2 regions of the Paenibacillus sp. B1-35 genome follow, and region 2 is predicted to be linked to the other one. Evidence: riboswitches for the same ligand, from Rfam matches in the RefSeq annotation. Region 2 holds a riboswitch; the other holds the start of a gene.

Region 1 (5,148 bases), on a different contig from region 2:
ATTGTACTTGTTCGCAAATGCAGTGGTTCGTGAGATTCAACGCCAGAACGTAACTGTGATGAAGGTGTTGGTTGGCAATTACATGACAAGCATCGACATGGCTGGAGCATCTGTGTCTTTCATGCGCTTGGATGAGCAATTGAAGCATTATCTGGCAGCAAGTTGTGATACGCCAGCGCTGCAGCTTCATGGTGAATTGCACCCGATTACAGTCGAGAAACAGCAAGGGGATACAGTTGTGGATCGTGAAGTATCTTATCAGAGTGAAACGAATCCAGCGTATGCGAAAACGGAAAAGGACACTTTCTCACTTCACAACCTTATCTTCCTGACAGACAAAATGAGCGAAATCATCATTCAGAACGAAGTTCCGTTCTGCGAGTTGGATGCACATGCAGGCGATGGTGACTTCGGAATGAGTGTAGCGAAGGGTTTCAAGCAATTGAAGAGAGAATGGCATGAGATAATGAATCACCATTCGAACAATATTGGCGAATTCCTGCATGCATGCTCATTAGTCATTATGGAGCACTGCGGCGGCGCATCTGGTCCTATTTGGGGCTCGGCATTCCGCGCTGCAAGCAAATTTGCCGGAGACCGAACTGAACTGTCTATTCCTGAATTTGCACAAATGATGCAGGCGGTTGTGAAAGGCATTCAAGACACGGGGGAACGTTCCTTCGGAAGAGGTGCTGTAGTTGGCGATAAAACATTGGTAGACGCACTAGCGCCATTCGCTGATGCATGGGTGCAAAGTGCGGCTAATGGAGACGGACTAAAGCTCGCTGCGGCTAAGGCTGCGGAAGCTGCTGTTCAGGGTGCTAAGCATACCGAAACAATTGTTGCACGAATGGGAAGAGCAGGCACGGTTGGCGAGCGCAGTATCGGCTATCCAGATGCAGGAGCGTATGCGTTGGGTGTCATCTTCACAGAGCTAGCCCAAGTCATCGAATAAGAATCGTATGATATAGATTTATTTTAACATAGCTATAATTGGTGTAGTAAGCCGGAGCACAACTGTATTGTGCTTCGGTTTTTTTATATGGAAAAATATATCTAAAATAGCATTATGTTTAAAATGATCTGATTCAGCATCCGTGATAGGATCGGAAACGTAATACAAAACAAGCCGAAGCTCAACAGAGCGCGGGGGAACCACACATTGGGGTGAAGTCGTATAACGACAGGGGAGTCCGCTTTGACCCGAACCCGACAGCTAACCTCGCAGGCTGCAAAGGGAGAGATGTACAGGATGAATAACACATTTAAGAAAGTCGTACTTACAGGTGCAATTGCATTGGCACCAATTATGGCAGCGAATTCAGCAATGGCTGCACCAATGAAGCCTATGCAAGTATCGAATCCGTTGAACCAAAATTGCTCGAACGTCATTAATACGAACGTCATTCATGTGAACAAGGTTTTCCAAAATAAACAGGAATTGAAGCAATATTTGACGAAATGGGTCGAAGAGTTTCAAAAACAAGTTCATAACACTAAACCTCCTGTTTATAAGCCAGCAAAGCCGGAAGGCAACAAGCCTGGGGTGGAAAAACCAGAGGTAGCAAAGCCAGAAGGAAATAAACCTTCGGCAGAAAAACCAGTAAATCCTGGCGAAAACAAACCTACAAAACCAGAAGAAAACAACAATGCGAACAGCGACTTTGCGAGCCAAGTTATTGACCTGGTGAACAAAGAACGCGCCAATGCAGGCTTGCAGCCGTTGAAATCCGATGCAGCATTGAATAAAGTAGCGATGATCAAAGCAAAAGATATGTACGATAATAACTACTTTAGCCATCAATCCCCTACACTTGGCTCTCCATTTGATTTGATGAGAGCACAAGGCATTAACTACAACACTGCTGGCGAGAATATTGCAAAAGGTCAACGTACGCCGCAAGAAGTTATGAATGCGTGGATGAACAGCGACGGCCATCGCAAGAACATTATGAGCTCCAGCTTCACATCCATCGGTGTTGCTTACTACAATGGCGTTTGGGTGCAAGCATTCACAGGCTAATTATCGAATTTGGAATTATATATTAGTCATAGAACCTGCAGAGGAATCTGCAGGTTCTTTTATGTTCGAAGAATGTTTGCAGAGCTTCGTCTGAGGAAATCCAGAATTCATGCTTGCAGCAATAATAAAACCCCTGAACGGAGAAATCCATTCAGAGGTTCTATGTGAATGGTTATACCCACCCGAAAGCTCTGGCAAGCTGAGCTGTGGCAAAGGTAACTGCAATCGCGATACCAAGCGGAATGACGGCAGACAAGACCGTCCATTTTATACTTTTCGTTTCCTTATAAATATTGAATAATGTCGTACCGCAAGGATAGTGGAGCAAGGAGAACAACATCATATTCAAGGCTGTCAACCATGTCCAACCATGCTGTAGAAAAATATCCTTAATGTTCTCCATACCATCTGCATCTACCATAGCACCTGTGGACAAATAGCCCATAAGAAGGATTGGCAGGACAACTTCGTTCGCAGGCAGTCCGAGCAGGAATGCCATAATAATGAAACCATCAAGACCAATCGCATGAGCGAATGGATCGAAGAATGAGGCCATATGGTTCAAGACACTGTCGCCGCCAACCATAACATTGCCAAGAATCCAAGTAAGTACGCCTGCAGGAGCCGCAATAACGACAGCGCGGATCAGTACATTAAGCGATTTGTCACGTGACGATAACAAAATGGTTTTCCAAATCTGCGGTCTGCGATAAGGAGGAAGCTCCAGCGTATAGTGGGTTGGAACACCGCGCAGAGCTGTTTTTGACATCACCCATGATACAGTTAGCGTTACCACAATCCCAATCATAACCATGCCCATAACGATAGCAGCCGTTGCTACGGTTTGCATTCCACTTGCAACACCAGTTGCCATGAACAGAGAAGACAACAGAATAAGTGTAGGCCATCTGCCATTACACGGTACGAAGTTATTCGTCAGAATCGCCAGCATCCGTTCACGAGGCGACTCAATAATTCGTGTGGACAAAATAGCTGCAGCGTTACAGCCGAAGCCCATAGACATTGTCAAGGCTTGCTTCCCATGGCCGCCTGATTTCTTGAACATGCGATCCATATTGAAGGCAACGCGCGGTAAATACCCGAAGTTTTCAAGCAATGCGAAAATAGGGAAGAAGATCGCCATTGGCGGCAGCATTACGCTAATGACCCATGATGTTCCACGATATAAGCCAAGTACGAGAATGCCGTGCAGCCATGCTGGTGCATTCATCGCTTCAAATGCCATGTTTAAGTAGCCTTCGATTACTTCGAAGAAGGAGAATATCATTTCCGACGGAACGTTCGCTCCAGCGATCGTTAGCCAGAATACAACGCCTAGAATGGCGAGCATAATCGGAAATCCCCAAATTGGCGAGGTTAGAACTTTATCTAACCGGTATGTGCTTTTTAACTTATTCTTGTCTTCATACACAATAGCTGTGCTACATATTTCACGAGTCGTACGATAAATATCAGTTACAATTCCGTCTCGGATCGCTTCTCCGCTCGCAAGGCTGCGGGCTCTGGACAATAAAGAGTCCAAAGAATCTGAATTAGTGGCAAGCGGTGTGGCCATACGAAACAACTCCTTTCACTGAATCTGCGGCCGGCGAACTCCATTTGGACTTCATCGAATGAATCAAGCTTTCATCACCGTCCAGCAGACGAAGTGCAATCCATCGTGTTGGATATGCAGTACCAAGCTTTTCACGTATGATCGGTTCAAGCTCAGCGATTTTCTTTTCAATATCCTTGTTATATTGAACGAGCAGCGGGTTAGGGACGATCCGGCCGGAAGCCACTCCCTTGATTTTCTTCATCATTTGGTCAATCCCAGTGCGATGTCTTGCGGAGATCGCTACCGTAGGCACACCGAGCTTCTTCTCAATGGCATTGATGTCGATCTTAACACCGAGCCGCTTCGCCTCGTCCATCAAGTTTATACAGACCACAACACGGTGGGTCATCTCCATTACTTGAAGAGCTAAATTCAAATTACGTTCCAATGATGTTGCGTCTAGCACGACGAGTGTAACGTCAGGCTTTTCAAATATAATATAATCTCGAGCCGCTTCTTCGTCGGCAGAATTGGAGTATAGTGAGTACGTCCCTGGCAAGTCGACCATTTTATACGAAGCACCTTCATGATTGAAGTGACCCTCCGCAGTTAATACAGTCTTTCCCGCCCAGTTCCCGGTATGCTGTCGCATCCCTGTAAGTGTATTGAACAATGTACTTTTTCCTGTATTCGGATTGCCGGCTAGGGCAACCGTATATTGTTCAGTCATTCGTTGTCCCCCCCGACTATTTCTCCGTACATAAGCGTGCTTTCTTCCTTGCGAAGCGCGATCGTTGTATTATTGACCCGGAATGCAATCGGATCGCCGAGCGGGCTGCGCTGCAGCACTTCGATTACATTGCCTGGAACAAATCCGAGATCAAGCAATCTTCTGCGTAATACCCCTTGAACTTCGATTCGATTCAGCCGCACATGTTGGCCAGTGCCAGCATTGTATAATGTTACGTCGTTCGAATGCATTTTCGAATCACTCTCCTGATTTCACCATGTCCCAAAAAGTTTACCTAGAGCAAAACTAATCCCAAACAAAAGCGAAGTTTTCCGTACATGCCACTTCATTAGTATAGGTCAACTATGTTTGTTAGGCAACAAAAATTTTCCCTAAGGCAAAAATATATGTTGTTTATACTATGCAAGAAAGGTAGCAACGTTGCCTTCTTCTCTTAATAACTAATAGTTCTGACAAGCTTGATTCAGGCAATTGCACATCTCCAACAACATCTAGATTTTTTTATGTCATAAATATCATCTTGAATACATAGCGTAGGTTTTTTTTGTAATATACAGGAAATAGACTTGATTGCGTCGAAGGCTTAGGAAGATTCGCTATTTGTATAAAACTAAAGAGTGACATGAAAAAGGAAAGGAAGGTTGTATGTGAACAAGAAATCGAATGCGATTATAAATCGATTGCATATCAAATATCCGATTATACAAGCTGGTATGGCAGGTGGAACGACAACACCTGAGCTTGTGGCGGCTGTATCGAACGCTGGAGGACTTGGAACGCTTGGGGCAGGATACATGTCTCCGGAACAGATGAGAA
Region 2 (5,148 bases):
AACCGTACCTGCTTCCGTAATTTTATTAGCCCATAAATCCCGCTTCGCTTGCTTCAAGGAATCTGCCTGTGCCTTGCCCCGACCCTCTGCAAGAGCCTCAGCAAAGTTGGCGAACCACACTGTAATGAACAAAATGAAGCTGACTGTGCCGTTGAACCAACGCGGCATTGGCGAGCCAAATGCATCTGGTGCGAATGTAAGCAGCAGCGTAATGACGAAGCCTACCTCGCAAATGAACATCATTGGATTTTTAACCATCTGACTCGGATCAAACTTTCGCAGCGCATCAATCGAGGCTGCCCGCATTAAGCTGCCTTCGAACATGCTCCGTTCCTTCGTATCTGTAGTATGTCTGCGCGCCGGTTCATATGGTGCGGGTGTTTTCATCTGTTTTTCCGTTCTCATTTTCCGTTCCCCCTTATTTCCACAACGTCAGATGTTCTGCGACCGGTCCAAGCACGACTGCCGGGAAGAACGTCAGAGCACCTACAATAAGCACTGTGCCGACAAATACGATACCGAACAGCGCCGTATTCGTTTGGAACGTACCGCTTGTATTCGGAATCGGCTGCTTCTTCGCCATCGAACCGGCTACTGCCAGCAGAGTAATGAGCGATACATAGCGCCCTAAGAACATGACGATCCCTGTGGAAATGTTCCAAAATGGTGTTGCGTCGCCCAACCCTTCAAAGCCGGAACCATTGTTCGCAGCCGAGGACGTAAACTCATACAACGCCTGAGACAATCCATGGAACCCTGGATTGGACAGCGTATCCGCCTGTGTAGCAACTGCAATCGCAGTCGGTACAAGAATCAGGATCGGATGCACCAGCAAAGTAACTGCCAGCAGCTTCATTTCCCGGCTTTCCAGCTTGCGTCCCAGAAACTCAGGTGTTCGTCCGACCATGAGACCGGATAGGAATACGGCAATCATAACGTACAGCAGCACATTCATAAAGCCTGCACCAACACCGCCAAATACGGTGTTCAGCATCATATTCGCCATCGGGATCAAGCCGCCAAGCGGTGTCAGCGTATCATGCATATTATTGACGCCGCCCGTCTCTGATGCAGTCGTAACGACCGAATATAGCGAGGATTGAGCAACGCCAATGCGTACTTCTTTCCCTTCCATGCTGCCAGGTCCGCTTAATCCCGCAGCGTTCAATACCGGATTCCCCATATATTCCGCCGTAAGAGAGGAACTAAGCATAATTAGGAACAGGATCGCCATCGAGACGAATAGAACTCGTCCTTCCTTCTTGTTGCCGACCATACGGCTGTAGGTAAATGGAAGTCCTGTACACAGCATTAGCATGAGTAAAATATGAATTAAATTCGTCACACCATTCGGATTCTCAAATGGATGAGCAGAGTTCGCTCCAAAGTGGCCGCCACCATTGTTGCCAAGCTCCTTAATCGACATCATAGCTCCTACAGGGCCAAGCGGAATGTGCTGCTCTGCTCCTTCAACAGTTACTGCACTTTCCATTGGACTTAAGGATTGCGGTACCCCATTCCAGATGAACAGCACACTGGCAACGATCGCAATTGGCAGGAAAATACGCGTAATCGAACGTACAAGGTCTGCCAAGAAATTGCCGAGCGGTTTGCCAGTCAAACCGCGAATAATCGCCATCACTGCCGCAAGAGCTGTAGCAGGAGACGTGAACATTAAGAAAATAATGCCCATCATTTGCGACAGCAGGGACAGCCCACTTTCACCGCTGTAGTGCTGCAAGTTCGTATTCGCCATGAAGCTGATCGCCGTATTGAATGCCACTCCCGGTTCCATGCCCGGAATCCCATTCGGATTAAGCGGCAATACCCCTTGAAGGCGGAATATTGCATATGTCACCACAATCATCAGCACGTTGGTGGCAACTGCCGTAAAGGCGTATGCCTTCCAGCTTTGCGATTTGTCCTTAATGCCGAAACATGTAAATAAAAATCGATCTATCGGCCCAAATACAGAGTCCAGCGGTCTTGGAGCTCCGCTATTATCAAACACCCCTGCCATATATATTCCGATCGGACGCGCTATCGCCAAGGCAAGCAATAAGGTAATTCCAATGGCGATCCATTCGATTGCACTCATCGTTCCGTTCCACCCTTCTCTAATGTACAAATATCAACAATGATTCTGCCTAAACTAAAATCGTTCCGGCTTGACTAAGGCATATAACAAGTAAATGAACAAAGCCGTAATCAAGGTGAATAAGACGATCATCATGAGCGATCACCTCGTTCTTCCACTTCCGCCTTGCACCAATGGAGAATTCCCAATACGCTCAGTCCAAGCAGCGCGATAAGAATCATCATGACTGCATCAAACATTGTCCCTTCCTCCTCCTGAATAAGGTTCTCATCTTACAGGCAATGCTGCCGCGATCCCGTTCTTATCAAGCCTTATTGGCTCAATAAGAACGCGCAGGCAACACAAAAAGCCACACGGAAAGAGGGACCCTTTCCGTGTGGCTTCACTCACGCATTGTCAAATAAACGTACGCGTAATTGTTCCACGACGAAATAAAGGCTGCCTCCTTGGACGCTTACGAGGTTAGCTGACGGATTCGGGCGCGAAGAGTCGCCCTACCAGCCAGGAACGGATTCCTGTGCCGGATTCACCCCTTGCGCGAACTGTAAATGTACAGTTGGCGCACGAACGTTGGTTCCCCCGTTCCCATGAATGGGATTCAGCGGTGAGCATTGCCTATATGGATAAATTAGATGATATCAGATAGTAAAAATGATACTTGATCCGATTGCGTATAAATGACGTAATTCGCACCAAGCAATCGGTAAATCGACTGCGGATGATGACGCTTCGTTACGATTGTGATCGGCTCCGTCGTCCATTGTCGGCATATTTGAAGCAGCCGGCAGGATAGTGCAAAGCTTTGTTCAAATACATAGATTCGGCCAATTGGAACATGAGGCACAGCCCACGCCTTCGGCTCCGTCGTATTGATTCGACATACCGGAGTAACTCCAATACCTTCCAATCGCTTCGCCAACCGTCCATTATGGGCGATACCCGCTATCGAATATCCTGCTCCTTTCAATTGGCGTATAAAGTCAATTCCCATCTCACAGCCTGCGAACACTGCAATGACCCGGTCCGCATCGTACATATCCATTTCCTCCTGTTCATCTGTCCGAAGCCCTGCTTGCAAGAAAGAGGTACGTCGCCATCTGATCAGGCGCGCCTCTCCCGTACGCTTACGAGGTTAGCTGACGGATTCGGGCGCGAAGAGTCGCCCTACCAGCCAGGAATCGATTCCTGTACCGGATTCACCCCATGCGAACGTTGGCTGCTGACGATTACTCAGCTCTGCATTCGCTTTATTGGTTCCCCCGCTTCCGCTTTCTGCGCAATTCAGCGATTGAGACGCAACGGATATCGTTGTTGTTGCTGAACTGAATCTTACGCCTTTCCCCCTCCTGCTGTAAATGAAATGAAAACCATAATTTCTCCATTTCCAAGCAATTGTGATGAACTAATCCCATCTTATCTCTCATTACAGCCTTATTACCTCGCAATTTCTCCACTTTGCTTGTACGGCGATGATTTCATGAGAAAAACAAAGAAATTTAAATAAATACCCGTATGTAAACGCTTTGCTTGACAATTCATTTCAAAATCATGGATTGGCATCTATTTACAATCTTTGTGCCAAAAGGTAGGATACGCAATACGATCGAATGGCTTTCCCATTGCCGTCGGTACAGACAGATTCAATGCATATGTGTAGCGCTTCAATACAAATACAGGAGGATGGACAGAATGTCATACGCAGAGCTTGGCGAGTCCCAAAAATACAAGCTTACAGAACAATGGAAAATTTGGAACGACCTGCATGGCGAACAGCTATTCCAGCCGCAAGATACACAAATTTATATATCTGACGAGCTTGTTTTTGTTCGAATGAAGCCCGCTCAGCTCCATGCCGACTACATGCCTAGCAGGATCAATAAGCACTTACTCCAACGGGCGCAGCGCGCCTTTTCCCAGTGGGAGCAGCAGCAGCGCGGCATCATGTGGGAATCAATTATTCCCCGCGCCCTGGGAGTTCATATTGCACGCATGTGGCTTTCCATGCCTTTGCAAGGAGGTTCTACGTTGGATGTCATTCAGCTTGAGGTGCGGCCAAAATAAGAGATCGTTACAATTAGGGAGATGTTGAAAACAGCGAAATTCGCAATTCAAAAGGGGATGCCATCACCGAAGACTTTATGTCATAAAACACAAAAAACAGCCCTCCTCTTGCTTCGCAAGCGTCAGACTGTCTTTGATCCTATACTTGATTGGAATATATCAGGTGATGGCCATCTTCGAACCCCTTGGCAAACCCGGCTTCGAAGCCATCTCGATACGCAGTTGCTTCAGCTCCCTTATAAATGTTCGAATGCGTCTTCTTTGTCAGCTTAGATTTTCGGTGTCGAATACGTTGCTTCAGTCCCGACAATTGTCTATCCGTTTGTCGGATTTTCCGTATCCGCTTCATTTTATCCAATCGTGTTCTCCCCCTTTCTGCCGCCATTCAACTGCTGCTTAACGGACTCATTTATAACAGATGCAAATGAATTTCTGGAGCTGCCATAATGGGGAGCCCTTCCTCAAGGGCTTCCTTGTCGATCTCGGTACGCTCCACTACTTTCTCAGTCAATTCCCAGCGCGTTAAAGCATGCTCACTCATGAATTCCCTGTATAGATCCCCTTGTCGTTGATAATACCTTCCGGATTCTGTAGTAAACACACTGCCCTCCGCGATTCCCCCATCTTCTGTATGTGATTCCTTCCATTTCTTCGTCACGCTTTCCGCGTCTACCGTTGATCCTGTCGGCCATCCCCTCAGATCAACCTGACTTACGCTTACGATCGGGATGGTTAGGTTCCCTTCAACCGGATGCTTGGTACCCTGTTCAATCCAATAGACAGTCTCTGACAATCCCGCCACAGCCACATGAGTCGGATAGAATGTCTGGCAGCGTTCACCGTTTTGTTTGCCATAACGTTCACGAACACGATGCATCCAATTATAAGGGTTCCGCCACTTTTTCTGGAACAGACTTGCATAATTATCATTTGTGGATTGAGATTGATCCCCAGATGCAGTTGTCCCTTTACTGACAACCTGATATATG

The links. A riboswitch is a leader RNA that binds a small molecule or an ion and turns the genes downstream of it on or off. The one in region 2 is predicted to bind cyclic di-AMP.
Region 1: it holds a riboswitch for cyclic di-AMP, as region 2 does, so the genes downstream of both, ACQ5BJ_RS00685 (CAP domain-containing protein) here and kdpF (K(+)-transporting ATPase subunit F) in region 2, are expected to answer to the same signal.

What each region holds. Positions count from the first base shown of each region.
Region 1 is NZ_JBCHVJ010000001.1:129,210-134,357, forward strand. It holds gene dhaK (dihydroxyacetone kinase subunit DhaK) at 1-955, shown strand, start outside; cyclic di-AMP (ydaO/yuaA leader) riboswitch at 1,118-1,246, shown strand; gene ACQ5BJ_RS00685 (CAP domain-containing protein) at 1,253-2,023, shown strand; gene ACQ5BJ_RS00690 (nucleoside recognition domain-containing protein) at 2,196-3,599, opposite strand; gene ACQ5BJ_RS00695 (FeoB small GTPase domain-containing protein) at 3,577-4,311, opposite strand; gene ACQ5BJ_RS00700 (FeoA family protein) at 4,308-4,562, opposite strand; gene ACQ5BJ_RS00705 (NAD(P)H-dependent flavin oxidoreductase) at 4,980-5,148, shown strand, end outside.
Region 2 is NZ_JBCHVJ010000007.1:92,310-97,457, forward strand. It holds gene kdpB (potassium-transporting ATPase subunit KdpB) at 1-324, opposite strand, end outside; gene kdpA (potassium-transporting ATPase subunit KdpA) at 419-2,098, opposite strand; gene kdpF (K(+)-transporting ATPase subunit F) at 2,153-2,233, opposite strand; cyclic di-AMP (ydaO/yuaA leader) riboswitch at 2,535-2,712, opposite strand; gene ACQ5BJ_RS21580 (hypothetical protein) at 2,727-3,134, opposite strand; cyclic di-AMP (ydaO/yuaA leader) riboswitch at 3,205-3,395, opposite strand; gene ACQ5BJ_RS21585 (hypothetical protein) at 3,788-4,159, shown strand; gene ACQ5BJ_RS21590 (hypothetical protein) at 4,299-4,517, opposite strand; gene ACQ5BJ_RS21595 (glycosyltransferase family 2 protein) at 4,569-5,148, opposite strand, start outside.